Regions from separate parts of the Eubacterium album genome, predicted to be linked through region 3. Evidence: predicted binding sites of a transcription regulator. Region 3 holds the regulator's gene; each other region holds the start of a gene.

Region 1 (10,770 bases), on a different contig from region 3:
ATGGTAAATGAGTCAGGGATGGAAATATCAGTAAAGACGCGAATCGGAATGTATGAGCCGGAAGAATTTTACGAAATACTCGAAATATATAATAAATATAATTTAAAGGAATTAATTATACATCCAAGAGTGAGAGAAGATTTTTATAATAACACTCCTAATTTAGAAGTTTTTGAGTATGCTTATGAAAACAGCAAAAATAAACTTTGTTACAATGGTGATGTAAATAGCGTAGATGATTATAATAAAATTATAAAACGATTTCCAAACATAGATAGTGTAATGATTGGTCGTGGAGCAATTACTAATCCAAATATTTTTTCTGAAATACGAGGTGGTGAGAGAGTCACTAAAGAAAAATTGTATAGATTTAATGAAATTATATATAATGATTATAAAGAAGTAATGAGCGGTGATAGAAATCTTTTATTTAAGATGAAAGAAGCATGGAGATATATGTCACCACTATTTGAGAATTATGAAAAGAATTGGAAACGAATCAAGAAAGCAAATGACTTAATTCATTTTAATAATGCAATAGAAGAAATGTTTAAATGTGATATTATAAATTAACGAATAATAAAATGGACACTTAAAATGATTTGCTCTTAAAAGTTTAATTTTTGTTGTACTTTTAAGGGGCATACAAAAAAGTGTCCATTTATTATTGGATAAATAATTAAATTACTAATTTTTTTTCTAATAAAATATGTTGTTAAATAATATTACTTAGTTATGATTTCAAGAATCTTGTTGCTTCTTTCGATAAAAGCTGTCATTGATTCTGGATTAAGAGGTGTATGACTAATCATTGCGAGGTCGTATAACTGCTTGCAAATTAAATCAGTATTTTCTCCCTCAGGATTATCAATGATATATTTAACAAGGTTGTTGTTTGAATTAAGAACCAGAGTTTCACCTGCACCACCAAACATTGAAGGATCCATTCCTGCCATTCCGTACATCTTCATCATGTCCTGCATACGACGGCTTTCTTCTGATAAAGTAATCATAGAAGAAATAGAAGAATCTTTCATCTTTTCAACCTTAACATCAAGAGTATCTCTGTTTAAAGCTTTCTTAAATGCTTCAGTTAATTTGTCAGTCATTTCTTTTAATTCATCTTCATTAACTTCTTCTTTGAAAGTATTTGTTAATTCAGCATCAATACGAACAAACTTTACATTTTCATTTTTTTGCTCTAATTGTGTTATAAATGGCTGGTCGATAGCATCTTTCAAAATAACAACATCTATATTTTCGTTTCTATACATATTAATGTACTGACTTTGCTGAACAGGGTCAGTTGTATAGAAGATTGTGTTTTCGTGAGCTTCTTTATTTTTTTCTAAGCATTCTTTAAATGTAAGGAATTTATCGTCAATATTTTTAAATAAAACATAGTCAGACATCTTCTCACAGAATTTTTCATCTTTAAGGCATCCATATTTAATGAATGGTGAAATGTCATCCCAGTATTTTTCGTAATTTTCTTTATCTGTTTTGCACATTCCTGAAAGCTTATCAGCAACCTTCTTAGTAATGTAATCGGAAATCTTCTTAACGAATCCATCGTTCTGAAGAGCACTTCTTGATACGTTAAGTGGAAGGTCAGGACAATCGATTACACCCTTTAATACCATTAAAAATTCAGGAATAACTTCTTTAATGTTATCAGCAATAAATACCTGATTGTTATATAATTTGATAACACCTTCTACAGATTCGAATTCAGTATTAATCTTAGGGAAGTAAAGAATACCCTTTAAGTTAAATGGATAATCCATATTTAAATGAATCCAGAATAAAGGTTCCTTATAATCCATAAATACTTCATGATAGAACTGTCTGTATTCTTCTTCAGTGCACTCATTTGGATGCTTTGTCCAAAGTGGAACGGGATTACTAATGCTCTTAGGTCTTTTAAGGATTTTAGCTTTAGTAGTAGCAGGAGAAACCTCTACAACCTCTTTAGTTCCATCTTCATTTTCTTTTTCTTCAGTTTTAGCTTCTTCAACAATAGTTTCAATTACTGTATCTTTGTCAGTTACTTCTGATTCAGGAATTGTATCATATTCTGGTTCAGCGTTTGGGTTAGAAAGGAATATTTCAACAGGCATAAAAGAACAGTACTTGTGAATGATTTCACGTGCTTTGAACTCATTTGCAAATTCTAAGCTATCATCATTTAAATATAAAGTAATCTTTGTACCTCTGTCTGTTTTATCGCAGTCATCCATAGAAAATTCGAGACCATTTTCACATTCCCATTTTACAGCCTTAGAACCTTCTTTATAAGAAAGAGACTCAATAGTAACTCTATCTGCAACCATAAAAGCAGAATAGAAACCTAAACCAAAATGACCGATAATCTGGTCTTCGTTAGTTTTGTCTTTGTATTGCTCAAGAAATGCTTCAGCACCTGAGAAAGCAATCTGATTGATGTATTCATCAATTTCCTCAGCTGTCATACCGATACCGTTATCGATAAATGTTAATGTCTTGTCTTTAGCATTGGCTATAACCTGAACTTTAAGTTCACTTTCTTCGTCATCTTTAAATTCGTATTCTCCGATAAGAGATAATTTTTTTAATTTTGTAATTGCATCGCAACCATTAGAAATAAGTTCTCTGAAAAATATATCGTGATCAGAGTATAACCATTTCTTTATAATTGGGAAAATATTTTCACTGTTAATAGATAAACTACCTTTTGTAGCTGCCATATATATCACTCCTTTATATAAATCTATTAGTGTTTGCAAATACTATTTCTTTTTATTTTATCAATTTTCACAATTCCGAAGTATTTGCATTCACCATAATTTTTACGCTTGATATATATTTTAGACAGGTCAAATGTAAAAGTCAAGAGAAAATTAGCACTCGATAAAAAAGAGTGCTAACAAATGCGCGAGAAGATGTGTTTATGAGTTTTAAAATTGTATTGAATTTATAATTTATTCGATTTCAAGTTCGAAATGCTGATTTAGTAAAGTAGTAATTTGTTTATCCCAGAATTTATCAATGGACTTGTCCATTGTAAATATACTTAAGGAGGTACCTGTAATAACATTTAACTTGTTGTTTTCATAATTAATATGTATGTACATTCCTAAAACCTGCGAAGCTTCAATGTTAGTATCAACAGAAGTTAACATTTTTTCAATATAAGAATTAGGAAGTTTTAATGTGATTTTAAATTTTAATGGAGCGTTTTTCCCTTTGATAATTTCAAAACATATATGTCTGATACTTCCCCATGAGATGAAATCGTCTTCAGGTTCTTCAAGTTCATTTTTTTTAATAAAATCTTTGTTAATACGCCCGTCAACAGAGAAAGTGTTGATTGTTGTTAATTCTAATTCGCTTACCAACATATAGTCAAATGTATCTTTTATAAAAATTGCGTTCATAAATTCGTTTTTACTAATCACATTAATTGCTATCATGCAAATTCTCCTTTATTTTGCTACTAAAAGTCTGTACTTGTTACTATAGCAAATATGGATGCAAACGGCAATTAAAATTGACTTTTAAGGTTACAAATGATATAAAAGAATATAATTGTATTGGGTTTTATTTTTTCTGTAGAATGAATATAAATATAAAATAAAATGATATATTTTAAATAACGGGATGAGATGGATAAACAAAGATACAAAATAATTACATGAAAGGAACAGAAAAATGGGTTTTATTAAAGGAGCAATTGATGCAGTAGGTGGAACATTTGCAGATCAGTGGTTAGATTATTTTACACCACCGACAAATTTAGGAGCAGGAGCAGTTATATATAAGGCTGTTCTATCAGAAACGAACAGAGGAAGAGGATCAAATACAAAAGGTTCAGTAGGAATTTATGGAGACGTATTAGGTGATATAACCGATATGGGTAAAGAGTTAATAAAAAAATTATAAATGAAACTTATAAAGGCTATCAGATAATAGTAAATCTGATAGCCTTTTAATCAGCTCCTGACGGGATTCGAACCCGTGGCCTACGCATTACGAGTGCGTCGCTCTACCAACTGAGCCACAGAAGCGTGTCACACCTATATATAATACAAAATGATAAAATTGTTGTCAATTAATTATTAGATTAAATCTTAAATACGTGAACTAATTATTTACATTTCATTGTAAAGTGGTTATAATAACCGTATTGTCGGAAAGAAGAACTTTTTGACATCTTAAAAGTTAATTGTTAATATTTTTGTTGGCATTAATATTTAATCAGATTTAATGATTGTTAGGAGAGTCAATGACAAAAAAATATAAACCATACAGAACAGCGAATAACAGGGACATTTATAAAAAGTATGATAATAAACGTAACAGACTTGAAAATCCACAGAAATATGACAATGTCAAATTGTTTGGATTCCGCTCAGGAAAGTCTTATAAGATGATTCCGGCATTGTTATATTATGTATTAGTTATTTCATATGTGTTATTTAGTTTATATGGAGAATTTACATCACTTAAATTTGAACCACTAGATGTTGTTTTAGAGATATTTAAATATGTATTTATTCTCGTTGCAGTATTAAGTCCGGCATTATTTTTGTCAGATTTTAAATATATAGATAACATTCCGGTATTTAGAAAACATAATCCTGTTTCAGGGTTTATAGGTATTTTAGTTGTTATACTTTTATGCTATGGAATTATGCAGGTAGAAATATATTGTATGAGCGATACATATAAAACATCAGTACAAAAATATGATGAAGAATACCGGAAAAAGTTAGAAGAAAGACAAAAACAGTTAGAAGATGAATCGCTTCTTAACGAAGAAACATTGACTGTGGAAGAAACAACTGTTTCCATAGAAAAATAATCTGATATTAGGAAAAATGAGCAAAATTCATTTGCTATAAAAAAGTTTCCCATAATCGGCATCTGACTTAATTGAGAAACAAGACATATAATTGTAGGAGAAATGACAATATGAAAAAAAGAAGTAGTATAGTACTTGTTTGCGTAATAGTAATAGTAATTGCGTTAGCAGTAATAGTAATTGCGTTAGCAGGAATAGTTGGATTTAATTCTTTAAAAGAAAGTGAAAGCAATAACAAGAAAGTTACAACGACTGAAGTTATCACAAAAAATACTGATAAAGAGAAAGAAACAACTACAGAACAGGAAACAGCAAAGATTAATAACAATGGTAATGGAAATAATTCAGCTGAAGATATATTCTTTGATGGAGATAAAGATGGTTCATCAAATGATAAAAAAAATGATTCTTCAGATGATGTATTAAATGATAATAGTAACAATAGTAATTCTACAGATGTAGATTCTAACAGTGATGATGATTGGTCAGATTTATACTAAATAAATAATACATCTGATTGTTCATAATATATGGGTGGATTAATCACCAAAAATAAAAAAATGGAGAGGTCATATGGAAAAGAAATTAAAGGTTGGCGTTTTAGGCGCAACAGGAATGGTAGGACAGAGATTTATAACTTTACTTGCAGATCATCCTTGGTATGAAGTTACAACATTAGCTGCAAGCCCACGTTCAGCAGGGAAAACATACGAAGAAGCTGTAGGCGATAGATGGAAAATGACAACACCTATGCCTGAAAAAGTTAAGAACATGATTGTTCATAATGTTAATGAAGTAGAAGCAGTAGCTTCAACAGTTGACTTTGTGTTTAGTGCAGTAGATATGTCAAAGGATGAAATTAAAGCTATTGAAGAAGCTTACGCTAAAACAGAAACACCTGTAGTTTCAAATAATAGTGCACATAGATGGACACCTGATGTACCAATGGTTGTTCCTGAAATTAATCCTGAACATTATGAAGTTATTAAATACCAGAAAGAAAGACTTGGCACAAAGAGAGGTTTCGTAGCAGTTAAGCCTAATTGCTCAATACAGAGTTATGCACCAGTTCTTACAGCATGGAAGGAATTTGAACCTACAGAAGTTGTAGCAACAACATATCAGGCAATTTCAGGTGCAGGTAAAACATTTAAAGACTGGCCGGAAATGGAAGGAAACATAATTCCATTTATTGGTGGTGAAGAAGAAAAATCTGAACAGGAACCACTTAGACTTTGGGGAAAGATTGAAGATGGTGTTATTAAAAAGGCTACAAGTCCTATAATAACAACTCAGTGTATCAGAGTACCGGTTCTTGATGGACATACAGCAGCAGTATTTGTTAAGTTTGCTAAGAAACCTACAAAGGAACAATTAATTGAAAAATTAAGAAACTTCAGTGGTCTTCCACAGAAACTTGAACTTCCAAGTGCTCCAAAGCAGTTTATTCAGTACTTAGAAGAAGATAACAGACCACAGGTCTCATTAGATGTAAACTTTGAAAATGGTATGGGAATCTCAGTAGGTAGATTAAGAGAAGATACAGTATATGATTATAAATTTGTAGGATTATCTCACAATACTTTAAGAGGCGCAGCAGGCGGAGCAGTTCTTTCAGCAGAACTTCTTACAGCACAGGGATATATTACAGCAAAATAATTAATTAAAATTTTAAAGCAGATGGTGTCAATGTGATGCCATCTGCTTTTATATGCACCTAATGAATCTACAAAGGATACTCGACAGATTTGACGTATTAGTGATAAAATATAATTTAATATTCAATAGGATGGAGAAAAAAGATGAAGAATACAGGATTTTATTATGTTAAAGAAGTGGCGAAAGAAAAAAGCTTTTCTAAAGCATCAAAGAAACTTGGAATTTCGCAACCGGCTTTAAGTTCATATATCAATAAATTAGAAAAAAAGTGGGGAATACTTTTATTTGACAGAAGTATATCACCTATTGAACTTACAGAATTTGGCAAATCATATTTAGAGTATGCGGGTTCAGTTATAGAAGCTAAAGAACGTTTTGAAAAAGAAATATCGGATTTAAATGAACTTAAAACCGGAACGATTGTATTAGGCAGTACTGCATGTTTTTCGTTGAGTTATTTGCCATATGCGTTAACAGAATATAGTAAAAAATATCCCGGAATTAACTTTCAGATAATAGAAGGAAAAACTCCGGATATTCAAAGAAAATGTTTAGACGGTACGGTTGATATTTTCCTTTCTGACAGTGATATAGATGATAGTTTATTTGAAAAAGAAGATATATTTGAAGAAAGAATTGTTATAGCGGTACCAAGGGAAAATGTTATAAATGAAAAGTTGAAAGATTATCAGGTTAGTCCTGAAACTATAATTGCAGGAAAACTGAATGATGAAGCTATAAAAGAAGTTGATATGTCTGAATTTAAAGATGAAAGATTTATATTATTAAATGAAGACCAAAGAGTTAGAAAGATTGTAAACAAATTGTTTGACGAATATTCAATTAGCCCGGAGGAAATAATGGAAATTCAGCAGTCAACAACAGGATTTGCAATGGCAGTGGCTGGAATGGGTGTGACTTTTGTTGCTGAAAGTGCTATTAAATTTAATAATTATGCAAATCATCCTATATATTACAAAGTGGGAACAAAAGAAAGTACAAGCAGAAAAATGTGTGTAGCATTTAAAAAAGGAAAATATATTTCAAAGGCAGGAAGATTGTTTATTAATGAAATGAAAACAATATTTGAATAAAAAAATGAACAAAATATAATTTTTGTTTACAAAATATCTACACAATGTGGAAAATGTGTTCCATAATTAGCAAAAAAATAGGAATATATACATTTTATATATAAAAATTGAAGGAGTGATATTATGAAAAATCATTGAAGAGGGGTCTTTCATTTGACTTTCATTAACATTTCTCGTAACAAGTACACTTAATGTAGGATATCTTGAAATATCTCATCCAACAATAGTTATACTTACAACAACACCTGCAGTTACAATTTTTTTTTGAAAGATTTTGTAAAACTATAGACTATTTTGTGATTTTATGAGAAAATAAACAAAGGTGTGGGCAGACTAAACGCTCACAAATAATACATAGCATAAGATGGGTAGCATTACTTGTTTTATGCTAAAAATATGGGGATAGTTCCCTAGGTTATATTTCGAAAGGAGTATTTATTCAAATGATTTATTCAAAAGAAGTTGAAATGATGTGCCCTGTAGCTAAGGGTGCAAAGCATGAACCAGCTCCAATTCCAGAAGAAGGAAAATGGGTTCATTCAAAAAAAATCGAAGATATTTCAGGCTTTACACATGGTGTAGGCTGGTGTGCACCTCAGCAGGGAGCATGTAAGCTTACTTTAAATGTTAAAGAAGGTATCATTGAAGAAGCATTAGTAGAAACAATCGGATGTTCAGGTATGACACATTCAGCAGCTATGGCAGCTGAAATTCTTCAGGGAAAGACAATTCTTGAAGCTTTAAACACTGACTTAGTTTGTGATGCTATCAATACAGCAATGAGAGAATTATTCTTACAGATTGTATATGGTAGAACACAGAGTGCTTTCTCAGATGATGGTCTTGTAGTTGGTGCCGGACTTGAAGATTTAGGTAAAGGTCTTCGTTCACAGGTTGGTACAATGTACGCAACAAAGGCTAAAGGTGTTAGATACCTTGAAATGGCTGAAGGTTATGTAACAGGTATCGCTCTTGATGCTGATAATGAAGTTATTGGTTACCAGTTTGTAAATCTTGGAAAGATGACAGACTTTATTAAAAAAGGTGATGATCCTACAACAGCTTGGGAAAAATCAAAGGGTCAGTATGGACGTGTTGATGACGCTGTTAAGATTATCGATCCAAGAAAGGAATAGGAGGTAACAACAATGGCATTATTTGAATCATATGAAAGAAGAATTGATCAGATTAATTCTGTTTTAAATAGTTATGGAATCGCTTCTATCGAAGAAGCTGAAAAGATTACAAAGGACGCTGGATTAGATGTTTACGAACAGGTTAAAAAGATTCAGCCAATTTGTTTTGAAAATGCATGCTGGGCTTATACAGTAGGTGCAGCTATTGCTATTAAGAAAGGATGTAGAAGAGCTGCTGATGCTGCTGCAGCAATCGGTGAAGGTCTTCAGGCTTTCTGTATTCCTGGTTCTGTTGCTGACCACAGAAAAGTAGGTCTTGGACATGGTAACTTAGGAAAGATGTTACTTGAAGAAGAAACAGAATGTTTCGCATTCCTTGCAGGACATGAATCATTCGCAGCTGCTGAAGGTGCTATCGGTATCGCTGAAAAAGCTAACAAGGTTCGTAAGAAACCTTTAAGAGTTATCTTAAATGGTCTTGGAAAAGATGCAGCTCAGATTATCTCAAGAATTAACGGTTTCACATTCGTTGAAACAAAATACGATTATAAAGAAGCTAAGTTAAACATTGTTTACGAAAAAGCTTACTCAGATGGACTTCGTGCAACTGTTAAATGTTACGGTGCTGACGATGTACAGGAAGGTGTTGCAATCATGCATCACGAAAACGTTGGTGTATCTATTACAGGTAACTCAACAAACCCAACTAGATTCCAGCATCCTGTTGCAGGTACATATAAGAAAGAATGTATCGAACAGGGTAAGAAGTATTTCTCAGTAGCATCAGGTGGTGGTACAGGACGTACACTTCATCCGGATAACATGGCTGCTGGTCCAGCTTCATATGGTATGACAGATACATTAGGACGTATGCATTCAGACGCTCAGTTCGCAGGTTCTTCATCAGTTCCGGCTCACGTTGAAATGATGGGTCTTATCGGAATGGGTAATAACCCAATGGTAGGTGCTACAGTAGCTGTAGCAGTTTCCGTTGAGGAAGCAGCTAACGCTGGCAAGTTCTAATCAAACAATTAAATAAAACACTTGAAAGTGCCGTAATCAAAGGGATTGCGGTACTTTTTTAATAATGGACTTTAAATTCCTATTTATATAACACAACAAAATCATTTTCTTTTATTAATGTATTCCCGTCGGGTATTAAATTATCTTCGCCTCGTTTAATTAAAGCAATAAGAACATTTTCTGGTAAATTTAATTCCTGAATTGTTTTGTTACACCATTTATCTGTGCTTTGTATCTTGATTTCTTTTAGATTCTCCTGCCCTGATGGTTCGTATGAAGGAACACTAAGTATTAATGTATCTTTCGCTAAAATCATAGTATCACCTTTAGGAATTATAGTTGTTCCATTGCGTTTAATCATAAGAGCTAAAGAATTAGTGGGCATACTTACATCACTAATTAATTTATTCTCCCAATTATGACCTTTAGGTATGTACATTCTCATTAAGGTAATAGAAGAATCCTCCTTATAATCATTAAATGTTTTTCGAACATCTTCGTTGTTATCAATCATCTTTAATTTATTTGCTATCTTAGGAATAAGAGTTCCTTGAATTGAAACTGAAAATAAAGCAACCATAAAAACAATATGAAATATATCTAAAGAGATATCAGGGTTCCCGGCAACAACCATAATCGAAAAAACAATAGAAGCAGCACCGCGAAGTCCCGACCATGATGTTAATAGGCATTGCTTAATACTACATTTGAATGGTATCAGCAATGCAAATACAGCTATTGGTCTTGCAATTAAAGTTAGTATAGCAACAATGCAAAGTGAAGGCATAGCTATATCAGGAAATTTGTGTGGAAATGCAAGTAATCCAAGTAAAAAGAAAATTAAAATTTGAGCCAGACCGGTAATTCCATCAAAAAATGGAATAAGTATATCTTTATTTTTAATTTTTGTGTTACCAAGTATTATACCTAATAAATATACGCTTAATAATGCGTTTCCATTTATATAGAGAGAAATACCAAATGAAGCTAATATTAAAGCAATCATAAATATTGT
Region 2 (10,770 bases), on a different contig from region 3:
CTTTGCAGTGGCATCCTGAAAGAAAATTTGAAACATCGAATGCATTGGGAGAAACAAGAAAGTTAGTAGTTAATTTTATTCAGAAACATATCAAATAATAAATGCGATAAAAAGATAAAAATGTTATGTTTATAAATTTACAGTTTTTTTGACAATGCAAAAAAAACTTATTTTAGTGTATTTTTATCTGTAATTACATTCACATATAAAAAATGATACATATTTTAAAATATAAATACTATATTTATTATATTAAATATGTTAAATTACTATCGTAACAAAGTGTTACGAAAGGGTTTAGATTTTGAAAAGAAACAGGTTTTTAGAAAGATGTCTTTCATAAAACCTGTTTCTTTGTATTTACAAAAAAATGAAAGTTTTGCCTTATTGTGTTATAATTCTTAGAATAGACAATTAATAATGAATAAAGATTATGAAAAGATAAAATTTAAGGAGATAAATTTTGGAAGAGATATTAGAACAATGGAGCAAAACTTTTAATTTGAAAAATTTAAAATTGGTTGGATATCATGGCGGATATCCGATAATACAATTTGATAAAGAAGATAATATGAAATTACTTGCAATGAGTGAAAATGAAAGAAAAAGAATAATCAGAAATTGTGAGACACATGGTGGTATTGAACTTGGTGTTGGTTGGAATTTTGTAAGAACTGCCGTTTTAAGAATTAATGATGATTCAATTGTTATGGCCGGACATGAATATGTGTTAAGAAGAATGCTTGAAAAATTTATTTTATAAAGCATTTGATTTAACAGTAAAAGCATTGATATTTGACTAAATATGCCTAAAACAATGCATACTTGATGTTGAAATGGAAAAAAATTTATTGTATAATCTAATAATTATGAAAACGTTTATATTCTAAACGCTGGAGGACATACAAAATGGAAAAAGAAAACGTGAAAAGTGAAGTAACTAAAAACTTTATTGAATTGATTATCGACAAAGATTTGGAAGAAGGAAGATTTGATCATGTTCAGACAAGATTTCCACCTGAACCAAATGGATATCTTCATATTGGACATGCAAAGTCAATTCTTTTAAATTATGGTTTGGCTAAGAAATATAATGGTAAATTTAATATGAGATTTGATGATACAAATCCTACAAAAGAAAAGACAGAATTTGTAGAGTCAATTTTAAAAGATATAAAATGGCTTGGAGCTGACTGGGAAGACAGATTATTTTTTGCATCTAATTATTTTGATCAGATGTATGAGGCAGCTGTTAAGTTAATAAAAAAAGGTAAAGCATATGTATGCGATTTAACACCTGAAGAAATTAGGGAATATAGAGGTACATTAACTGAACCTGGAAAGAACAGCCCATATAGAGACAGAAGTGTTGAAGAAAATCTAGAACTATTTGAAAACATGAAGAATGGAATGTATAAAGATGGTGAAAAGGTATTAAGGGCTAAGATTGATATGTCATCTCCTAATATTAATATGAGAGATCCAATTATTTATAGAGTGGCTCATATGACACATCATAATACAGGAGATAAGTGGTGCATTTATCCAATGTATGATTTTGCTCATCCTATTGAAGATGCAATTGAACATGTAACACATTCTATCTGTACATTGGAATTTGAAGATCACAGACCTTTATATGATTGGGTAGTCACAGAACTTGAATACCCTAATCCTCCAAGACAGATTGAATTTGCAAAGTTATATTTGACAAATGTAATCACAGGAAAAAGATATATTAAAAAATTAGTTGAAGATGGAATTGTAGATGGATGGGATGATCCACGTTTAGTATCTATTGCAGCACTTAGAAGAAGAGGATTTACTCCTGAATCAATTAAGAACTTCGTTGAACTTTGTGGTATATCAAAGAGCAATAGTTCAGTTGATTATGCAATGTTAGAATATTGCATTAGAGAAGATTTAAAGACTAAGAAACCAAGAATGATGGCTGTATTAGATCCAATTAAGCTTGTAATTGACAATTATCCTGAAGACCAGGTTGAATGGTTTGATGTAGTTAATAACATTGAAAATGAAGAATTAGGAAGTAGAAAAGTTCCATTCTGTAAAGAACTATATATTGAAAGAGAAGACTTTATGGAAGAACCACCTAAGAAATATTTCAGATTGTTCCCGGGAAATGAAGTAAGACTTATGCATTCTTATTTTGTAAAATGTGTAGATTACGAAAAGGATGAAAATGGTAATGTTACTGTAGTGCATTGTACTTATGATCCGGAAACAAGAAGTGGTAATAACTTTACAGCACGTAAGGTCAAAGGAACAATTCATTGGGTATCAGCAAGACATGCTATTGAAGCTGAAGTAAGATTATATGAAAATATAGTTGATGAAGAAAAAGGAAAACTTAATGAAGATGGTTCTCTTAACCTTAATCCAAATTCACTTACAGTATTGAAGAAATGCTATTTGGAACAGGGACTTGCTGATGCAGAGCCTGAAGATAAATTCCAGTTTGTAAGACAGGGTTATTTCTGTGCAGATATTAAAGATTATACAAAAGAAAAACCGGTATATAACAGAATAGTTTCATTAAAGAGTTCTTTTAAATTACCTAAATAGAGCCAATAAAAGGTTGAGGAGGAGAAATCCTTTTCAACCTTTTATTAGTTTTAATTAAACAAAGAGAATTAACTTAAATTATATAAACAGACTTAGTTTAAATTATTCGCTATGAATTAATATAAAAATGTAAACAGATTAAAAAATGGAGAGAAGGAAGAATGGAAGAAAAATTATATACAATACCTGTAATGGATGCATTTAAGGTAGATTGTGAGTGCCCATTATGCAAAATGAGAGATGATATAGAAAACGATAATATAGCATTTGCCATGGGACCAAGTTACATGGAGGACTATATTAGATTTGAAACTGATGAAAAAGGTTATTGTTCCAGACATATAAAAAAATTATACGAATACAATAACAGATTAGGACTTGCTCTAATAATGGAAACACATTTAAAGAATGTAAAAAAGCAGGTTGATACGCTGTCTAAGGAGAAATCTTCAGGTGGATTATTTAAAAAGAAAGAAAAGAAGCCAATAACTGAATATCTGGATAAATTAAATGGAAGTTGTTTCGTGTGCGACCGTTTAAATGATACATTTGACAGATATGTTGCCACGATACTTTATTTATGGAAAAAAGAAGATAAAGATTTTTTAGAATTATATAAGAATTGTAAAGGATTTTGCTTTGAGCATTTAAATGCTTTACTTAAATATGCTGATAAAGAATTATCGGGAAATAAATTTGACGAATTTAATAAAATGACTATAGATATATTTGAACAAAATCTAGATAGAACAATTGAGGATGTAGAATGGTTTATAAAAAAATTTGATTATAGATATAAAGATGAACCATGGAAAAATTCAAAGGATGCATTAGTAAGAACAATGTACAAAACAAACGGTGTTACGGATGAAGAATGAAATAAATATAATTCTTTTACTTGTTATGAGGTAGTGAAAAATAATATAATAAAATAAGACTAATATGTATAGGAGTCGTTTTTATGAAATTAAGGAATGTTTTAATTGTTGTTAATGATATAGAAAAATCAATAATGTTATATCATGAATTATTTGGATTGGATGTAATACTAGATAATGATGGAAAATTAATAAACTTATGACAAATAGTTGGAGACAAAAAGTTATAAGATTTTATGATTTAGATGGAAACTTAATTGAAGTTGGGACAGAAGTTTAGAATTAAATTACGAAAGAGGTATTGAAATGAATATTACAGTTTATCTTGGGGCATCAGACGGAAATGATAAAACATTTAAAAGGGCAATTAAAGAATTGGGAACATGGATTGGAATAAGTGGCAACACACTTGTGTATGGTGGATCTAAAACAGGACTTATGGGAAAACTTGCAGACAGTGTATTAAATGCAGGTGGCAAAGTTATAGGAGTTGAACCACAATTTTTTATAGATGCAAAAGTTCAACATGAGGGATTAACCGAATTATTTATTACAAAAGATATGTCAGAAAGAAGAACTAAAATGATAGAATTAGGAGATGTATTTGTGGCTTTTCCAGGTGGTACGGGTACTCTGGAAGAAGTGTCTGAAGTTATGTGTAAAATTTCAATGAAACAGCTTAATAATCCTTGTATTTTATATAATTTGGATGGATATTATAACAGTTTAAAAGAATTGTTAAATCATATGATTGAAAAAGAATTTTCGTCTAAACAAAGACAGGAAGGAATTTTTTTCGCAGACAATTTAGAGGATATAAAGCAAATAGTAAATAATATATAAAAAATATATAAGCCTAAGAAGTGTATTTATTTTCATTGTGAATTAAATACACTTCTTTTTTGGCAATCTAGCTTTAGTATGGAAAAAACATGCAGTATTTAGCAAGGCATCAAAAGTATTCTTGAAAAAATTAAAGAATTATAGAAAATATAATATAAAGTATTGTCAAATCTGTGGAAAAATTCTATAATTTTTTGTGGCGAAAACTTACAATATGTCAATTAAAGAAGACTAATGATTGCAAGTGCTGATTAAGTAAAATATATATTAACGAAGGAGACTGAAATGAAAACAAGAATTGGTATTTTAGGTTATGGAAACCTGGGAAAAGGTGTAGAATGTGCAGTTAAAGAAGCTAATGATATGGAATTAGTTGCTGTATTTACAAGAAGAAATCCTAAGAATGTAACTATTTTAACAGAAAATGTTCCGGTATGTCATATTGATGAAGTTGCAGACTGGAAAGATAAGATAGATGTTATGATTTTATGTGGTGGTAGTGCTACAGATCTTCCTGTACAGACTCCACAGTTTGCTTCAATGTTTAACGTAATTGATAGTTTTGATACTCATGCAAGAATACCTGAACATTTTGCGGCAGTTGATAAGGCAGCAAAGGAAGCTGGAAAAATAGCAGTTATTTCAGTAGGTTGGGATCCTGGAATGTTCTCGCTTAACAGAGTTTATGCAAATGCAATTCTTCCAGATGGAAAAGATTATACATTCTGGGGAAAAGGTGTTAGTCAGGGACATTCAGATGCAATTCGTAGAATTAAAGGCGTTAAGAATGCAAAGCAGTATACAATTCCTGTAGAAAGTGCTTTAGAAAGAGTTAGATCGGGCGAAAATCCGGAACTTACAACAAGAGATAAGCATGAAAGAGAATGTTTTGTTGTATTAGAAGAAGGTGCAGATGCCGCTGCAGTTGAAAAAGAAATCAAGGAAATGCCAAATTATTTCTCAGATTACAATACAACAGTTCATTTCATTAGTGAAGAAGAATTAGAAAAGAATCATAGCGGAATGGCACATGGTGGATTTGTAATCCGTTCAGGAAAAACAGGAATGAATAAAGAACATAATCATATTATTGAATATAGCTTAAAGTTAGATTCAAATCCTGAATTTACTACAAGTGTTTTAATTGCATATGCAAGAGCTGCTAAGCGTCTTTATGATGAAGGACAGAAAGGCTGTAAGACAGTATTAGATATTGCACCTGCATATTTAAGCGAAATGAGCGGAGAAGAATTAAGAGCTCATTTATTGTAAAATATATTCGTACAAATTTCGAAATTTATTTTTTCGGTTACATTGTGAAAAATCTCTATAGACCTAGAATAGGGAGATTTTTTACGGGAAGATAACAAGAGGAGCCATTATAGTATGATACTTCTTAACTAGTCAGAATTATCATACTGTAATGGCTCCTTTATATTTTTTTATTATAAATTATTTAGATTTCATCAAGTTCATCATCTAAGAAATCAGTATCTTCAGTAGAAGTGTTAACATCACTCTTATCTGATGCTTTTTTTAAAAAAGAGAAATGTTCTTCAACAATAGCAGAATCTTTTTCGCTGTTATATTTATTGCTATTTAAAGAATCATTATTTACTTCGATATTATCAAATGTATCATCGTTTAATTCGTCATCAAGTTCATTAAATTCATCAGGTTCTGTAGCAGCCTGATTTTCTGAGGTATTATCTGAAATACTGCTTTTATTATCAAGCTCATCATCGGTAATATTAGATTCAGTATCATATTCTTCATCGTCAGTTAGACTTGATTCGGTATTATGTTCCGTAACATTTGGTACAGATTCTTCTTCAAATATGTCTGTGCCTTCTTCAGAAATATTTGTATCTTCAAATGAATCATCGTCCTGCTTTATATCATCAATGTCTTCGAAAATATGATTTTCTTCAGAAGGTATGTCATTGTTATCAAATGTTTCGTCATTAAATGAAGAAGCATCATCTTCCTCTAATTTGACAGATGAAACAAAATCATCGTTTTCAGAGTAATTTTCATCAAAGCCGTTATTTAAATCGTCAGATTCATCAACAAAGTCATCATCTAATGATTCAAAATCATCAATGTCACTATAATCTGTATCAACAAAATCATTTTCACTATTATAATTCTTTACTTTATCAATAACTTCAGATGTTTTATCCTTTGCAAAATCAACGGCATCATTGAATAAATCTTTAGCGTTGTCAATTCTTTCTTCACCAACAAAATCTGTGATTTTGTCTTTTGCATCACTTGCTTTATCTTTAGCAAAAGTAGCAGCATCAGTTACTTTTTTTACAGCAGAATTATATTTTTCTTCGCCAACAGCATCTACAATTTTTTCTTTAGCAGAATCAGCAGCTTCTAATACTTTATCAGCAGCATTATTAGCCATTGATTTAGCTTTGTTAGAATTAAATGTAATTGTTATTTTCTGAGTCCCATTTTTGTTAGAATTTGTTTTAATATCAAAAATCTTTTCGTCATCAAAGTCTTCAAAAATATCATCTTCAGTATATTTTTCCTCTTTGCGCTTCTTTAAATAAGATACCCCTCCAACAGCAGCGCCAATAACAGCGGCTGAACCAACTAATTTTTTAAAAAATCCCATAATACAGTCTCCTTTCGTTGTCAACATTTTAATATAATTATATAACTATTTTGGACTAAAATAAAGGAGAAATACATTAAATAATGTAAAGAAATTATGACAATTTTAATATTAATTATTAAAAAAAGAGGACATAATGTCATAAGTTATTGTGTGAGTAAAAAGTGAGTAAATATAAACTTATGTATATTACATACGCTAAAAAAATAGAATGTAATAAATTTACATAAATATCTATATTGAATGTGAATAATAAAAATGATACTCTACCTATTAGATTAGTTAAATATTCGTAAGAAAAGAGGAAAAACAAATGAAAATTACAGAGAATGGAAAAAATACTCTAATAAATGAACTTAAAGATTTTGATTTGGAACAGACATTAGAATGTGGTCAGTGTTTTAGATTTTATAAGTTAGATAAAGAAGAATATGTTATTGTTGCAAAAAATAAAATGCTTCATATAAAACAAGATGAAAATCAACTTATATTTTATAATACTTCAAAGGAAGATGTAGAAAATATATGGATTAATTATTTTGATTTGGATAGAGATTATAATGAAATTAAAGAATATTTGTTGAAGAAGGATAATAAGTTAGAAAGCGCAATTAAAGAAAAATATGGTGTTAGAATTTTAAATCAGGATTTCCATGAAGTTCTAATATCTTTCATTATTTCACAAAACAAACAAATACCTCAAATCAAGCAAGTTGTAAAAAGAATAAGTGAACAATATGGTGAATATCTTGGTGATGTAAATGGTGAAAAATACTATAGTTTCCCAAATCCTGAAAAGTTAGGAGAAATAACAGAAGAAGCATTTAGGGAAATGAAGTCCGGATTTAGGGCACCTTATTTATATGATGCATCACAAAAGCTTGCTTCAGGTGAAATAAATGAAGAATTATTTGCAAATCTAAATGAAGAAGATGGAAGAGAATTATTAAAGTCAATAAAGGGAGTGGGAGATAAAGTTGCAAACTGTGTTTTGCTATTTGGACTTGGATATAGAAATGCATTTCCTATTGATGTTTGGATTAAACGTATAATGGAAGCCATTTATTTTGGAAAAGAGACAAGTAAAGAGGAAATACAAAAATTCGCATCTAATCATTATGGTGAGTATGGAGGCTATGCACAGCAGTATTTATTCTGCTTTGGAAGAGATGCTAAAATTGGAACGAAAACAGATAAAAAGAAGAAAAGTGACAATAAAAAATAAAAATAAGGGGTTGCATATTTGAAATAATTGATATATTATTAGGTTATTGGGTTAGCACTCAAAAAGAAAGAGTGCTAACAAGCTGAAAAGGAGGTAGTTTTAAATGAAATTAGTACCATTAGGAGACAGAGTAGTATTGAAACAGGCTGAACCTGAAGAAAAGACACAGTCAGGAATTATTTTAACAACACAGTCACAGGAAAAACCACAACAGGCAGAAGTAATTGCTGTAGGTCCCGGTGGAGTTGTAGACGGTAAAGAAGTAACAATGCAGGTTAAAGCCGGAGATAAAGTAATATATTCAAAATATGCAGGAAATGAAGTTAAATTAGATGGCGAGGAATATATTATAGTTAGACAGAACGATATTTTAGCTGTAGTTGAATAGCTTCAATATCATACTTATGAATTGAAAATTTGAATGGAGGTTATAAAAATGGCTAAAGAAATTAAATTTGGAGCAGATGCCAGAGTTGCATTAGAAGCTGGAGTAAATCAGTTGGCAAATACAGTAAAAGTAACACTTGGACCTAAGGGAAGAAATGTTGTATTAGATAAATCATATGGTGCACCACTTATTACTAATGATGGTGTAACAATTGCTAAAGAAGTTGAATTAGAAGATGCATTTGAAAATATGGGTGCACAGTTAGTTAGAGAAGTTGCTACTAAGACAAATGATGTTGCAGGTGATGGAACAACAACAGCTACAGTTTTAGCACAGGCTATGATTAATGCAGGAATGAAAAATTTAGCTGCAGGTGCTAACCCAATTATTTTAAGAAAGGGTATGCAGAAAGCTACAGATGAAGCTGTTAAGGCAATTTCAGAAATGAGTAGTAAGGTTACAGGTAAGGAACAGATTGCTAAAGTAGCTGCAATTTCAGCTGGAGATGAAGAAGTCGGAGAAATGGTTGCAGATGCAATGGAAAAAGTTTCTAACGATGGTGTAATCACAATTGAAGAATCAAAGACAATGAAAACTGAGCTTGACCTTGTTGAAGGTATGCAGTTTGACAGAGGATATATTTCAGCATATATGGCAACAGATATGGAAAAGATGGAAGCAAACCTTGATAATCCATATATTTTAATAACAGATAAGAAGATTTCAAATATTCAGGAAATTCTTCCAATTCTTGAACAGATTGTACAGAGCGGCTCAAAGCTTTTAATTATTGCTGAAGATGTAGAAGGTGAAGCTCTTACAACATTAATTGTTAATAAACTTCGTGGAACATTTAACGTGGTTGCAGTTAAGGCTCCTGGATACGGTGACAGAAGAAAAGAAATGTTAAAAGATATTGCAATTCTTACAGGTGGTCAGGTTATTTCAGAAGAATTAGGCTTATCACTTGCTGAAACTAAGATTGAAGACCTTGGTCGTGCTAAATCAGTTAAGGTTCAGAAAGAAAATACAATTATCGTTGATGGCGAAGGAAATTCTGAAGAAATTCAGGGAAGAATCGCTCAGATTAAAGCTCAGCTAGCTGAAACAACATCTGATTTTGATAAAGAAAAATTACAGGAAAGACTTGCTAAGATGGCAGGTGGAGTTGCAGTTATCAGAGTTGGTGCTGCTACAGAACCTGAAATGCAGGAAAAGAAACTTCGTATGGAAGATGCTTTAAATGCTACAAGAGCTGCTGTAGAAGAAGGAATTATTTCAGGTGGTGGTTCTGCATATATTCATGCATCAAAGAAAGTTGCTAAATTAGTTGATACATTAGAAGGCGATGAAAAGACAGGCGGACAGATTATTCTTAAAGCTCTTGAAGCACCATTATTTACAATTGCACAGAATGCCGGACTTGAAGGTTCAGTTATCGTAAATAAAGTACGCGAATCAGAACCTGGAAACGGATTTGATGCATATAATGAAAAATATGTACAGATGGTTGATGCCGGAATCCTTGACCCTGCAAAGGTTACAAGAAGTGCATTACAGAATGCAACAAGTGTTGCTAGCACATTATTAACAACAGAATCGGTTGTTGCAAATATAAAGGAAGATGCACCGGCTATGCCTGCAAATCCGGGAATGGGAATGATGTAATTAAATAAAAATTGTATATAAATATATTTTATATCTTAAGAAGTGCTGACTTACATATGAATGTTTTGTCAGCACTTCTTTTTTTGACCACAATATTAAAATATGCTATGATATACGAATACTTAAAAATTTATGAAAAGGGTTTAGAAATAAAAACAATAAGAAATTATGGAGGGAAAACAAAATCATCTTCATATTTAAATAATGCAATCAGTGTTCCTGATAAGCCGGGAGTTTCAATTACTAATGCATGTTCAGTTGTGCTAAGTGGTAAGGGTGGAATTGATAATGTTGTAAATAATGCAGGTGCTTATGCTCTATTCTCAGGAGATATAAGCAGGGTTATGTCTTATTGCAATGGTAATGCAGTTGCTGAACCAAGATTACAGAAATTCATTACTATGACAACAGTAAACGGTGTGCCAAAAAAGAAAGTGTATACAGGTAAAAATATTACATTTAACAATATTGAAATCACATATAGAGATGTAACTTTAAGAGAAGGCATTGATTATACAATAACATATAAAAATAACAAAAAAATCGGTAA
Region 3 (10,770 bases):
TGTTCCCGGTTTTATGTTAAACAATACATCTCCATCTACAGTGTTAACTCTTACATCTCCTCCTATTGCTGCCTGTGCAAATGAGATTGATGTATTTGTATATAAATCCATTCCATTTCTTTGGAAGTTTGGATTGCCTATAATTCTAACCTGTACTAATAAGTCTCCTCTTGGTCCGCCATTTCTTCCAGGTTCACCTTTTTCTCTGATTCTTACACTCTGTCCGTCATCAATACCTGCCGGAATTGTAACTGCAATCTTTTTAAGACTTGAAGTATATCCTGTGCCGTGACATGTTGCACATTTATCCTTTATAACCTTACCTGTTCCGTTACATTCAGGACATGTTGTAATATTCTGCATTGTTCCAAAGAAGCTCTGCTGTGTTGTAACTACCTGACCTCTACCTCCGCATCGGCTACATGTTTCAGGTTGTGTTCCAGGCTTTGCACCTGTTCCATGACATGTTGTACATTCATCTTTAAGATTAAGACTTAATTCCTTTTCGCATCCAAATACAGCTTCTTCAAATGTTATTCTGACTGAAGCACGAATATCTGCTCCTCTCATAGGACCATTGCTGTTTCTTGAACTACGTCTGCCTCCGCCAAATATATCTCCGAATATGTCTCCAAATATATCTCCAAAGTCTGCAGAATTAAAATCAAATCCTCCGGCTCCTGCTCCTGCGCTTCCATCAAATGCTGCATGACCGAATTGATCATACTGACGTCTCTTATCAGCATCACTAAGTACAGCATATGCCTCTGATGCTTCTTTAAACTTCGCCGCAGCTTCTTCCCCAGGATTTACGTCCGGGTGATATTTCTTAGCCAATTTTCTATATGCGCTTTTTATTGTGGCTTCGTCAGCATTTTTATCAACGCCTAATACCTCATAATAATCTCTTTTTTCCGCCATTTTTATCACCTTTCATATTAGTATGAATAAATAATCTGCAAATAAAACACGGATGTCATACCCTAGTCCTATTTTCATTATTTTTATATTAGTATAAATAACTTGTAAAACCCGTCCGGGCTAAACCCGGACGGGATACATTCTATCATATTCTATAACCCAGTGCTATATGTGTATTCAGATTATACTTCCTTATAGTCACCATCAACTACATCATCTGCTCCAGCTCCTGCATTAGGATCCTGGTAAGCTCCCTGTGCTCCCATATCAGGACCTGCTCCCTGTGCTCCAGCCTGTGCCTGAGCCTGTTCATACATCTTTGAGAATACTTTCTGTGAGCTTTCCATTAATTTTTCTTTTCCATTCTTTAAGCTTTCAATCTGAGCATCTGTGATGTTCTGGTCATCTGTAATTTCAGCAATTACAGCCTTTAATGCATCGATGTCAGCCTGAACTGCTGCCTTATCATTTGCATCAATCTTATCACCAACTTCATTCAAAGCATTTTCTGTCTGGAATACCATTGAATCAGCTTCATTCTTAGCATCAATGCCTTCCTTACGTTTCTTATCCTGTGCTTCAAATTCAGCAGCTTCTTTTACAGCCTTATCGATATCTTCATCAGACATATTTGAACCTGCTGTAATTGTAATGTGCTGTTCTTTTCCTGTTCCTAAATCCTTAGCTGAAACATTTACGATACCATTTGCATCAATATCAAATGTAACTTCAATCTGTGGAACACCTCTCTTTGCTGGTGGGATTCCATCAAGTCTGAACTGTCCAAGGCTCTTGTTATCTCTTGCGAACTGTCTTTCACCCTGTACTACGTTGATATCAACGGCTGTCTGGTTATCTGTTGCTGTTGAGAATGTCTGGCTCTTCTTTGTAGGAATTGTTGTATTTCTTTCAATTAATCTTGTTGCGATACCACCCATTGTTTCAATTGATAATGAAAGTGGAGTAACATCAAGAAGTAAGATTTCGCCTGCGCCTGCATCACCTGCAAGTTTACCACCCTGAATTGATGCACCGATTGCTACACATTCATCAGGATTCAAACTCTTAGATGGTTCATGACCTGTAAGTTGTTTAACCTTATCCTGTACTGCAGGGATTCTTGTTGAACCACCAACTAATAATACCTTTCCAAGTTCAGCTGCTGTAATTCCGGCATCTCTTAATGCATTCTGTACAGGAACTGCTGTTCTTTCAACTAATGCTCTTGTTAATTCATCAAATTTAGCTCTTGTAAGAGTTAAATCAAAATGCTGTGGTCCTTCAGCTGTTACTGTAATGTAAGGGATGTTAATGTTTGTCTGTGTTGCTGAAGAAAGTTCCTTCTTAGCTTTTTCTGCTGCTTCTTTAATTCTCTGAAGTGCCATCTTATCTGTTGTAAGGTCTACACCTGTCTTTGTCTTGAAGTCAGAAATCATATAATTTGTAATTGCTTCATCAAAGTCATCACCACCAAGTCTGTTATCACCTGAAGTTGATAATACTTCGATTACACCATCACCAATTTCGATAATAGATACATCAAATGTACCACCACCTAAATCGTATACCATAATCTTCTGTTCTTTTTCATTATCAAGACCATAAGCTAATGCTGCAGCTGTTGGCTCGTTGATAATTCTCTTTACATCAAGTCCTGCAATCTTACCTGCATCTTTTGTTGCCTGTCTCTGTGCATCATTGAAGTAAGCAGGTACTGTAATAACAGCTTCTGATACCTTTTCACCTAAGTAAGCTTCAGCATCACCTTTTAACTTCTGAAGAATCATTGCTGAAATTTCCTGTGGTGTATATTTCTTATCATCAATTGCTACTTTGTAATCTGTTCCCATATGTCTCTTAATTGAAGAGATTGTCTTGTCAGCGTTTGTAACTGCCTGACGTTTAGCTGTTTCACCAACTAATCTTTCACCTGATTTTGCAAATGCTACTACTGATGGAGTTGTTCTAACACCTTCTGCATTTGTAATAACTGTAGGTTTTCCACCTTCCATAACTGCTACACATGAATTTGTAGTTCCTAAGTCAATACCAATAATCTTTCCCATGATATATTTCCTCCTAAATTGATAATTTTCTTATTTCTCGGTTTTCCGAGTTCAAATATATGTTAAATAATTTCTTATTTGTAAAATTAATTAGCTACCTTAACCATGCTATGTCTTATAACACTGTCTCTATATTTATAGCCTTTCTGGAATTCCTCAACAACAACATTTTCTTCTAATTCGTCATTGTCTTCATGCATTACTGCATTGTGTAATTCCGGATCAAACTGTTGGCCTTTAGCTTCAATGACTGTAACTCCCATTTCTTCAAATGCTGTCATCAACTGCTTATATATTAAATTCATTCCCTGACCTGTTGGTGATTTCTGTTCTTCTTCTGATAATGCTGCGATACCTCTTTCAAAGTTATCTACAATCGGAAGAAGTTTTTCAATAATTGATCTTGCACCAACTTCAAACATTGCTGATTTTTCTTTTTCGCTACGGTTTCTATAGTTTTGGAATTCAGCCATAAGTCTTTGATGTTTATCAGTTAACTCTTCTATCTGCTGGTCTTTCTTATCTTTCTTTCCAAATATTTTTTTCTTTTCTTTTTTGTCTGAAGAATTTTTATCTTCTGCTTCTTTTTTGTCTTTATCTTCTTTAGTATCTTCTGTTGTTTCTTTTTCAGTTTCTACTGTTTCATTTGTATCTTCTACTGTTTCTTCTTCAGTTTCAGATTTTTCTACCTTTTCTTCTTCAGGCATATCGTTAATATTCTTTTCCATTGGACCTTCCTTTCTATTCGTCTTCCTTCTTGAAAGCATCGCTTAACTGGCCCTTAACTGTTCTTAATGTCTCTACAACTTTCTCATAATCCATTCGCTTCGGACCTATAACTCCGATGGTACCTTTAATGCCATCTTCTAATTCATAAGTTGCTGTTACAACACTACAATCCTTCATTCCTTCTACCGGAGTTTCTTCACCGATATAAACCTGAATTCCTGTTTCATTATCATTTACCAAATTGGTTAATGGCTTCTTTTCTTCAAATGTTGAAAGCAACAAACTTGCATTCTCGTTACTGCTTAATTCAGGATACTTCAAAATATTCGTTGCACCTGATGTATAAATCTTCATCTGTGCTTCTGATGCAATGGCTTCTGTAATTGCCTGTAACACATCTGTTACTAATTCTTTATGTTCACCTGCATTAGATGTAAGTGTTGAAATAACAGCTATGTTAATCTGCTCAACTGCTAATCCTGCAAGACTTGTATTGAGTGCCACATTAAGTCTCAAAACCATTTCTTCATTAATCTGGTCTTTAACTTTTATAATCTTGTTTACTACTCTGTTTCTTCCCGAAACAACAATACATAAAATCTGATTGTCATCCATAAGTGACAACTGAATGAATTTTATCTTATCTTCGTTATCCCTTGATGTTGAAATCATTGTTGCATAATTAGTATTGGTTGCAAGCATCTTCGCCATATTCTGAAGAAGGGTTTCAACCTTATCAACCTTTTCAAATAAAAGGTTTTCTCTTTCAGTTACTTTCTTTTCTCTGTTGTCTAATTCCTGAACTTTTTCTTTCATTAAATCGTCAACATAAAGTCTGTAACCTTTATCTGTAGGAATTCGTCCTGCTGATGTATGAGGCTGAACTATATATCCCATCTCTTCTAAGTCAGCCATCTCATTACGAATGGTTGCTGAACTTAAGTTAAGATCTGTATACTTAGAAATGGTTCTTGAACCAACGGGCTCGCCTGTTTCCAAATAGTTACGAATGACTGCCTGTAATATTTTTACTTTTCTCTCTGTCAGTTCCATATTCCATCTCCTTTCTACTTATTAGCACTCGTTAGTTTTGAGTGCTAACATCTTTCATAAATTAAAATAGCACCCACCATATTATTTGTCAACATTTTTGCAAAAAAAATTATAGAAACTTTTGTAAATAATTTGTGAACATAGAAAAATAGCACAAACCTTAAGGATGTATATAATATCGAAAGAACGCTTTCGCTGCTTGCAATTAAAAATGTATATAATATCGAAAGAACGCTTTCGCTGCTTGCCACTCGTAGCAGTTCTAATGTTCCATCATATGGTCTGACATTAGAACCTTCGGTTCTAGTCATTCCATATGATGGAACATTGAACCGACGGTGGCAAATGCTCTTTCGTTATTATATACATTTATCCGGTTTGTGCTATGATGTTTAATTTTAGATATTTTTATTTTGGATATTATTAAATATATATTTTTTGAATGCAATTAGTTTTGTTTTTTTATTTTCCCCAATACTAGTATTAATGTTCAATTAATTACCTACTATAATTCCTATTATAATTATTATAGTTTATTAGTTTCTCTATATTTATTAGTATTAAATAGAGTATTCTACATATTATATTATTATAATAAAAACTCTGATAATACTACATTGCTTACATCAATTCCTCTTTCGGTAAGTTTTATATTGTCGTTTTCGGTTTTCAATAATTTCTCCTGTGTAAGTTTTTCTAAGACATTACCGTATACGTTTTCTATCTTCTTATTAAATAATGTTTCAAATTTAGTTTTGTTTACTCCTTCCATCATTCTAAGGCCTAAAAACATAAATTCTTCCATCTGATCATTTTTAGAGAGTCTTTCAATGTTTTTATGAATTGAACCTAATCTGTTATAATCAGTATCAAAGTCTGTATCATTATCACTTTTCTTTCGATAAATTTTTTCTTCGAATACAGATTCATCTTCTCTTGATTGTTGATTATTATTTTCAAATTCATAATCATCTTCATCTTCAAATAAATAATCCATCATTTCTTCACTACCATATTGAAAAGCTGTCATTTCATCCATATTATCTTCGCAATTGTATATTTCATTTATGAAAGCAATGTACTTATTTAAATCTGAAATATTATTATATCTTTCATTTTCTAATAAAGAAGCTGCTCCTATTCCAAAGCCAATATAATTTTTTCTCTGCCAATATCCTACGTTGTGTCTACATTCCATGCCTTCTTTACTATAATTTGATATTTCATATCTGTGATATCCATTTTCTTCTAAGATATTCTTTGTCATGTAATACATTTCACGCTCAGTATCTTCATCAGGAAGTATATCCTTTCCCTGCAATGCTGCTTCATTTACCCTGTCATACATTATCGTGCCCTCTTCTACTATAAGGCTATACGCCGATATGTGCTCTGGATTCAAGGCAACTACCTTTTCTAGAGTTTCTTTATATGATGAAATCGTTTGTCCCGGAAGTGCACTCATTAAGTCAATGTTAATATTGTCAAATCCACATTCCCTTGCTATTCGATAATTATCCAAAAACTCCTGCCATGTGTGTATTCTTCCAATGCTTTTTAATTCATCATCATTTGCTGACTGAAGTCCTATGCTTAATCTGTTCACTCCGGTTTTCTTGTAAACTTCTAATTTTTCTCTTGTCAAAGTGCCCGGATTACATTCTATCGTTATTTCTGTATTTTCATTTATATTTGCATATTTTTTTACTGCATTCATTATGCATTCAAATAAATGTGATTCCAATATAGAAGGGGTTCCTCCTCCAAAAAAGATTGAATCTACTTCATATCCATTCAAAATATTTTTTGACAATTCAATTTCTTTTATTAACGCATCCACATACTCCTCTTTAGTTTTGCAATCTGCCCTGTCGGAGAGAAAATCACAATAATCACATTTTTTTACGCAAAACGGAATATGGATATATATTTCTAAATGTTTGCTCATTTTTACCTCTCTTTTCAACTAATAAGGTCCCTCTGCCTGCTGCAAAGAGACCTTTTATATTAATCTTCGTCCAATTTGAGTACTGCCATAAATGCTTCCTGTGGTATTTCAACGTTACCAACCTGACGCATTCTCTTCTTTCCTTCTTTCTGTTTTTCAAGAAGTTTTTTCTTACGTGAAATATCGCCACCATAACATTTAGCCAAAACATCTTTTCGCATTGCCTTAACTGTTTCTCTTGCAATTACTTTACTTCCGACTGCTGCCTGAATTGGAATTTCAAATAACTGACGTGGTATTTCATTTTTAAGTTTCTCGCACATTTTTCTGCCTCGTTCATATGCTGTAACATCCGGAACGATAAATGAAAGTGCATCCACTTCTTCCTTATTAATAAGAATATCAAGTTTAACTAACTTAGCTGCTTCATATCCTTTCAATTCATAATCAAATGACGCATATCCTCTTGAGCGGGATTTAAGTGCATCAAAGAAATCATATATTATTTCATTTAACGGAATATCGTATTCGAGTAATGCTCTTGAACCTTCTACATATTCCATTCCTATATATGTTCCTCTTCTTTGCTGACATAATTCCATAATAGCACCGATAAACTCAGTTGTTACCATTATTTCCGCATGAACAATAGGTTCTTCCATATGCTCAATTTCACTTGGGTCAGGCAAATTAGAAGGATTTGTAAGTTCTATAACACTTCCATCGTTTTTATATATTTTGTAAATAACACTAGGTGCAGTTGTAACTAAATCAAGATTGTACTCACGCTCAAGTCTTTCCTGTACAATTTCCAAATGAAGCAATCCTAAAAATCCGCATCTGAAGCCAAATCCTAATGCAAGTGATGTTTCAGGTTCATACTGCAAAGCTGCATCATTTAACTGTAATTTTTCAAGAGCATCTCTTAAATCAGGATATTTTGCTCCATCTGCCGGATAAAGTCCACAGTAAACCATAGGATTAACTTTTTTGTATCCGGGAAGTGGTTCTGCACAAGGATTATCTGCATTAGTAATAGTGTCACCTACTCGCGTATCTTTTACGTTTTTGATGCTGGCTGTAATATATCCAACCATGCCTGCACTAAGTTCATCACATGGAATAAACTGTCCTGCTCCAAAATATCCTACTTCAACTACATTTGCTGTTGCTCCCGTAGCCATCATTTTTATATTCATACCTGCTTTTACAACACCATGTTTTAAACGGCAAAAAACAATAACTCCCTTATACGCATCATATAAGCTGTCAAATATTAATGCCTGAAGTGGTGCGTCAACATCTCCCTGTGGTGCCGGTATTTTTTCCACTATCTGTTCTAATACTTCTTCTATATTTAATCCTGTTTTTGCTGAAATAAGTGGTGCATCATGAGCTTCAAGTCCGATTACATCTTCTATTTCATTTATAACTCTTTCAGGATCTGCACTAGGCAAATCTATCTTGTTGATAACAGGGAATACTTCCAAGTCATGATCAAGTGCCATATAAACATTTGCCAAAGTCTGTGCTTCTACACCCTGTGCTGCATCGACAACAAGGATTGCACCATCACATGCTGCAAGGCTTCGTGATACTTCATAGTTAAAATCGACATGTCCCGGTGTATCGATAAGGTTAAAAATGTATTCTTCTCCATCTTTTGCCTTATATACCGTTCTTACTGCCTGTGACTTAATCGTTATTCCACGTTCTCTCTCTAGTTCCATATTATCAAGAACCTGTGCCTGCATTTCTCTGCTTGTTAACAATCCTGTTTTTTCAATAATTCTATCTGCCAAAGTTGACTTTCCATGGTCAATATGGGCAATAATGCAAAAGTTTCTTATTTTACTCTGATCAATGTGAGCCACTGTTGTTCCTCCATGTTGTTTTATATTGGTTTCTTGTTTAATTATGTTCTATTTTAAATATAATGCATACTTTTCCACACTAACGCTCATTATAGCATATTATAAAACTATTTTCCATCGTGTTCTTTCAGATAAACTATGTAATGAGGTTGGTAATTTTGAGTCAAGATATATATACGAAACACATGACGAATATGTTGTTCTTCATTTAGTTTCCCAGAACAACGGGATTACTTTTATTCCTGATAAATTTTATATGTCGAGACCTTACAATAATTTAAAAGCCACCTCATGCAACAATAGTATTCTTTAACGTAGAAAAGGTAAATAATCAAATATCTACTAAAAAAATATACTATCATAAGCATATAGTGGCTTTTAATCTATAACTTGTGGCATTACATAATTTTACTTATTCAAAATCGTAAACCATTCCCCACTGATTTCTAACTGAAGTAAGAGTTTCCATTACATCTCTTACAATCTGAAGATTTTCCTGTCCTGAATTATTATTAATATATTCTTCCATATCCATAACTTCATATTGAAGTGCTTTTTTCGTATCACCTTCGTCTATAACCTCAGTATGTCCGTCAGCAGTATATGTAATTGTTGCTTTTTGAGCTCTTGGATATTCATCTATCTGTATATATCCCTTTTCTCCTGAAATAACACCTCTTTTTGGTTGTTTTGCTCTCATTGTAAGTGCAATAACAGACATTTGCCCATCATTATTTTTTAAAATAATTCCACTTGTTTCATCAACTCCTGTTTCAAAATAATTTGCAGTGGTAAGAACAACATTTGGCTTACTTTCCATAAAATATCTGGCAAATGATACTGCATATACTCCTATATCAAGCAATGCCCCACCTGCTAATGATTTTGAGAAAAATCTGTTATTCACATCATATTCCTTGCAACTTCCAAAATTAACCTGCACCATTTTTACCTTTCCAATTTCACCATCTTCTATCATTTTCTTTATCTTCTTATATAAAGGCATGTGAAGAAGTGTCACGCCATCACATATAACTAAATTATTTTTCTTTGCCACCTTGACGCATTCTTCTAACTGTCTGCTGTTTACCGTAATTGCCTTTTCACAAAATACATGCTTTCCTGCCTTTAATGATTTAAGCATCATTTCATAATGCATATTGTGTGGAGTCGCAATGTATACTATATGAATATTCTTATCTGATAGCATTTCATCTAAATCATTATATGCATGTTCTATTTTATATTCTTTGGCAAAATTTTCAGCCTTCTCAAGCGAGCTTCCACACACTCCATAAACAGTTCCATGTACTGCCCACAATGCCTCTGCCATTTCACTGCCAATCCATCCTGTACCAACTATTCCCCAGTTTAAATTACTCATGATTATCCTCCTAACTTAATATCCACATTTTTCAAATTGCTTTTGTATAACACCACAATCTTTTAATCTATTACACGAATGCCACTTTCTCCTGCAATTAATGCTTTTGACACTATATTATAAAATAATGATGTTTCTACTATGCCTGTTATGTGCTTTAATTTTTCATCTAATGCTTTTACATCCTGCCCTTTTTCAAAGTACGCATTCATAAGATAGTTTCCGTCATCACTTAATAAAGTTCCCATTTTCATTTCTGTTGAACGTTCTTCTACTTTTGCTCCCATTTCTTCTAATTTAGATTTAACATATTCTTTTGCACTTTTTATTACTTCCACTGCAACTGCATGTTCAAATGTTAACTCATCTGAATATTTTTCTTCATCCGCTAATATCACATAATCTTTTGCCATAACAGCTACTATTTTTTCTCTTGTAAAAATTCCGCCATCAGTCTTTAACGCATTAAGATTTTTGTCAATCTCATTGCATCCGTCAAACGCAATATCAATTTGTTTAACAAATTCTAATGGTAATACTTCTATTCCTGCTTTGACACATAAATTCATTGTATCTTCGCTAGGTGTAACTGCTTTAACTTTCTTATTTCCATTTTTTAGTTCTTCAATAAGAAAAGCTATTGTTCTTCCTCCACCAAGTCCTATAATCATTCCATCTTTAATCATTTCATAAGCTGCTTTTGCACATTTTTGTTTCATTTTATAATTCCTCCTGTTTATATGTATTGCCCCCTCCCTTCGGTCGGCGGCTATTCGTCGGAAACATTTATAGAAA

The links. Region 3 encodes HrcA, which represses chaperone genes, less so after heat shock. Its sites were predicted from a motif close to TGTTAGCACTCNNNNNNNNNGAGTGCTAACA; they were not measured.
Region 1: a site for HrcA is predicted at 2,878-2,908, ahead of htpG (molecular chaperone HtpG). Genes of this name have one in related genera too.
Region 2: a site for HrcA is predicted at 8,214-8,244, ahead of groES (co-chaperone GroES). Genes of this name have one in related genera too.

What each region holds. Positions count from the first base shown of each region.
Region 1 is NZ_JAODBU010000001.1:32,102-42,871, reverse strand. Features, by position in the region: gene N5B56_RS00180 (tRNA dihydrouridine synthase) at 1-573, shown strand, start outside; gene htpG (molecular chaperone HtpG) at 726-2,726, opposite strand; gene N5B56_RS00170 (DUF5721 family protein) at 2,961-3,452, opposite strand; gene N5B56_RS00165 (hypothetical protein) at 3,691-3,921, shown strand; tRNA gene N5B56_RS00160 (tRNA-Thr) at 3,974-4,046, opposite strand; gene N5B56_RS00155 (hypothetical protein) at 4,265-4,843, shown strand; gene N5B56_RS00150 (hypothetical protein) at 4,954-5,343, shown strand; gene asd (aspartate-semialdehyde dehydrogenase) at 5,417-6,502, shown strand; gene N5B56_RS00140 (LysR family transcriptional regulator) at 6,646-7,596, shown strand; gene N5B56_RS00135 (iron-sulfur cluster assembly scaffold protein) at 8,040-8,732, shown strand; gene N5B56_RS00130 (GGGtGRT protein) at 8,745-9,755, shown strand; gene N5B56_RS00125 (potassium/proton antiporter) at 9,835-10,770, opposite strand, start outside.
Region 2 is NZ_JAODBU010000001.1:9,324-20,093, reverse strand. Features, by position in the region: gene N5B56_RS00090 (gamma-glutamyl-gamma-aminobutyrate hydrolase family protein) at 1-98, shown strand, start outside; gene N5B56_RS00085 (hypothetical protein) at 464-763, shown strand; gene N5B56_RS00080 (glutamine--tRNA ligase/YqeY domain fusion protein) at 910-2,586, shown strand; gene N5B56_RS00075 (DUF6062 family protein) at 2,748-3,464, shown strand; gene N5B56_RS13425 (VOC family protein) at 3,548-3,667, shown strand; gene N5B56_RS13420 (hypothetical protein) at 3,664-3,744, shown strand; gene N5B56_RS00065 (LOG family protein) at 3,771-4,307, shown strand; gene N5B56_RS00060 (diaminopimelate dehydrogenase) at 4,593-5,579, shown strand; gene N5B56_RS00055 (hypothetical protein) at 5,764-6,939, opposite strand; gene N5B56_RS00050 (DNA-3-methyladenine glycosylase family protein) at 7,253-8,164, shown strand; gene groES (co-chaperone GroES) at 8,268-8,552, shown strand; gene groL (chaperonin GroEL) at 8,601-10,220, shown strand; gene N5B56_RS00035 (hypothetical protein) at 10,277-10,770, shown strand, end outside.
Region 3 is NZ_JAODBU010000004.1:278,309-289,078, reverse strand. Features, by position in the region: gene dnaJ (molecular chaperone DnaJ) at 1-921, opposite strand, end outside; gene dnaK (molecular chaperone DnaK) at 1,104-2,987, opposite strand; gene grpE (nucleotide exchange factor GrpE) at 3,074-3,715, opposite strand; gene hrcA (heat-inducible transcriptional repressor HrcA) at 3,729-4,769, opposite strand; gene hemW (radical SAM family heme chaperone HemW) at 5,359-6,717, opposite strand; gene lepA (translation elongation factor 4) at 6,777-8,591, opposite strand; gene N5B56_RS05760 (Gfo/Idh/MocA family protein) at 9,004-9,975, opposite strand; gene rpiA (ribose 5-phosphate isomerase A) at 10,038-10,694, opposite strand.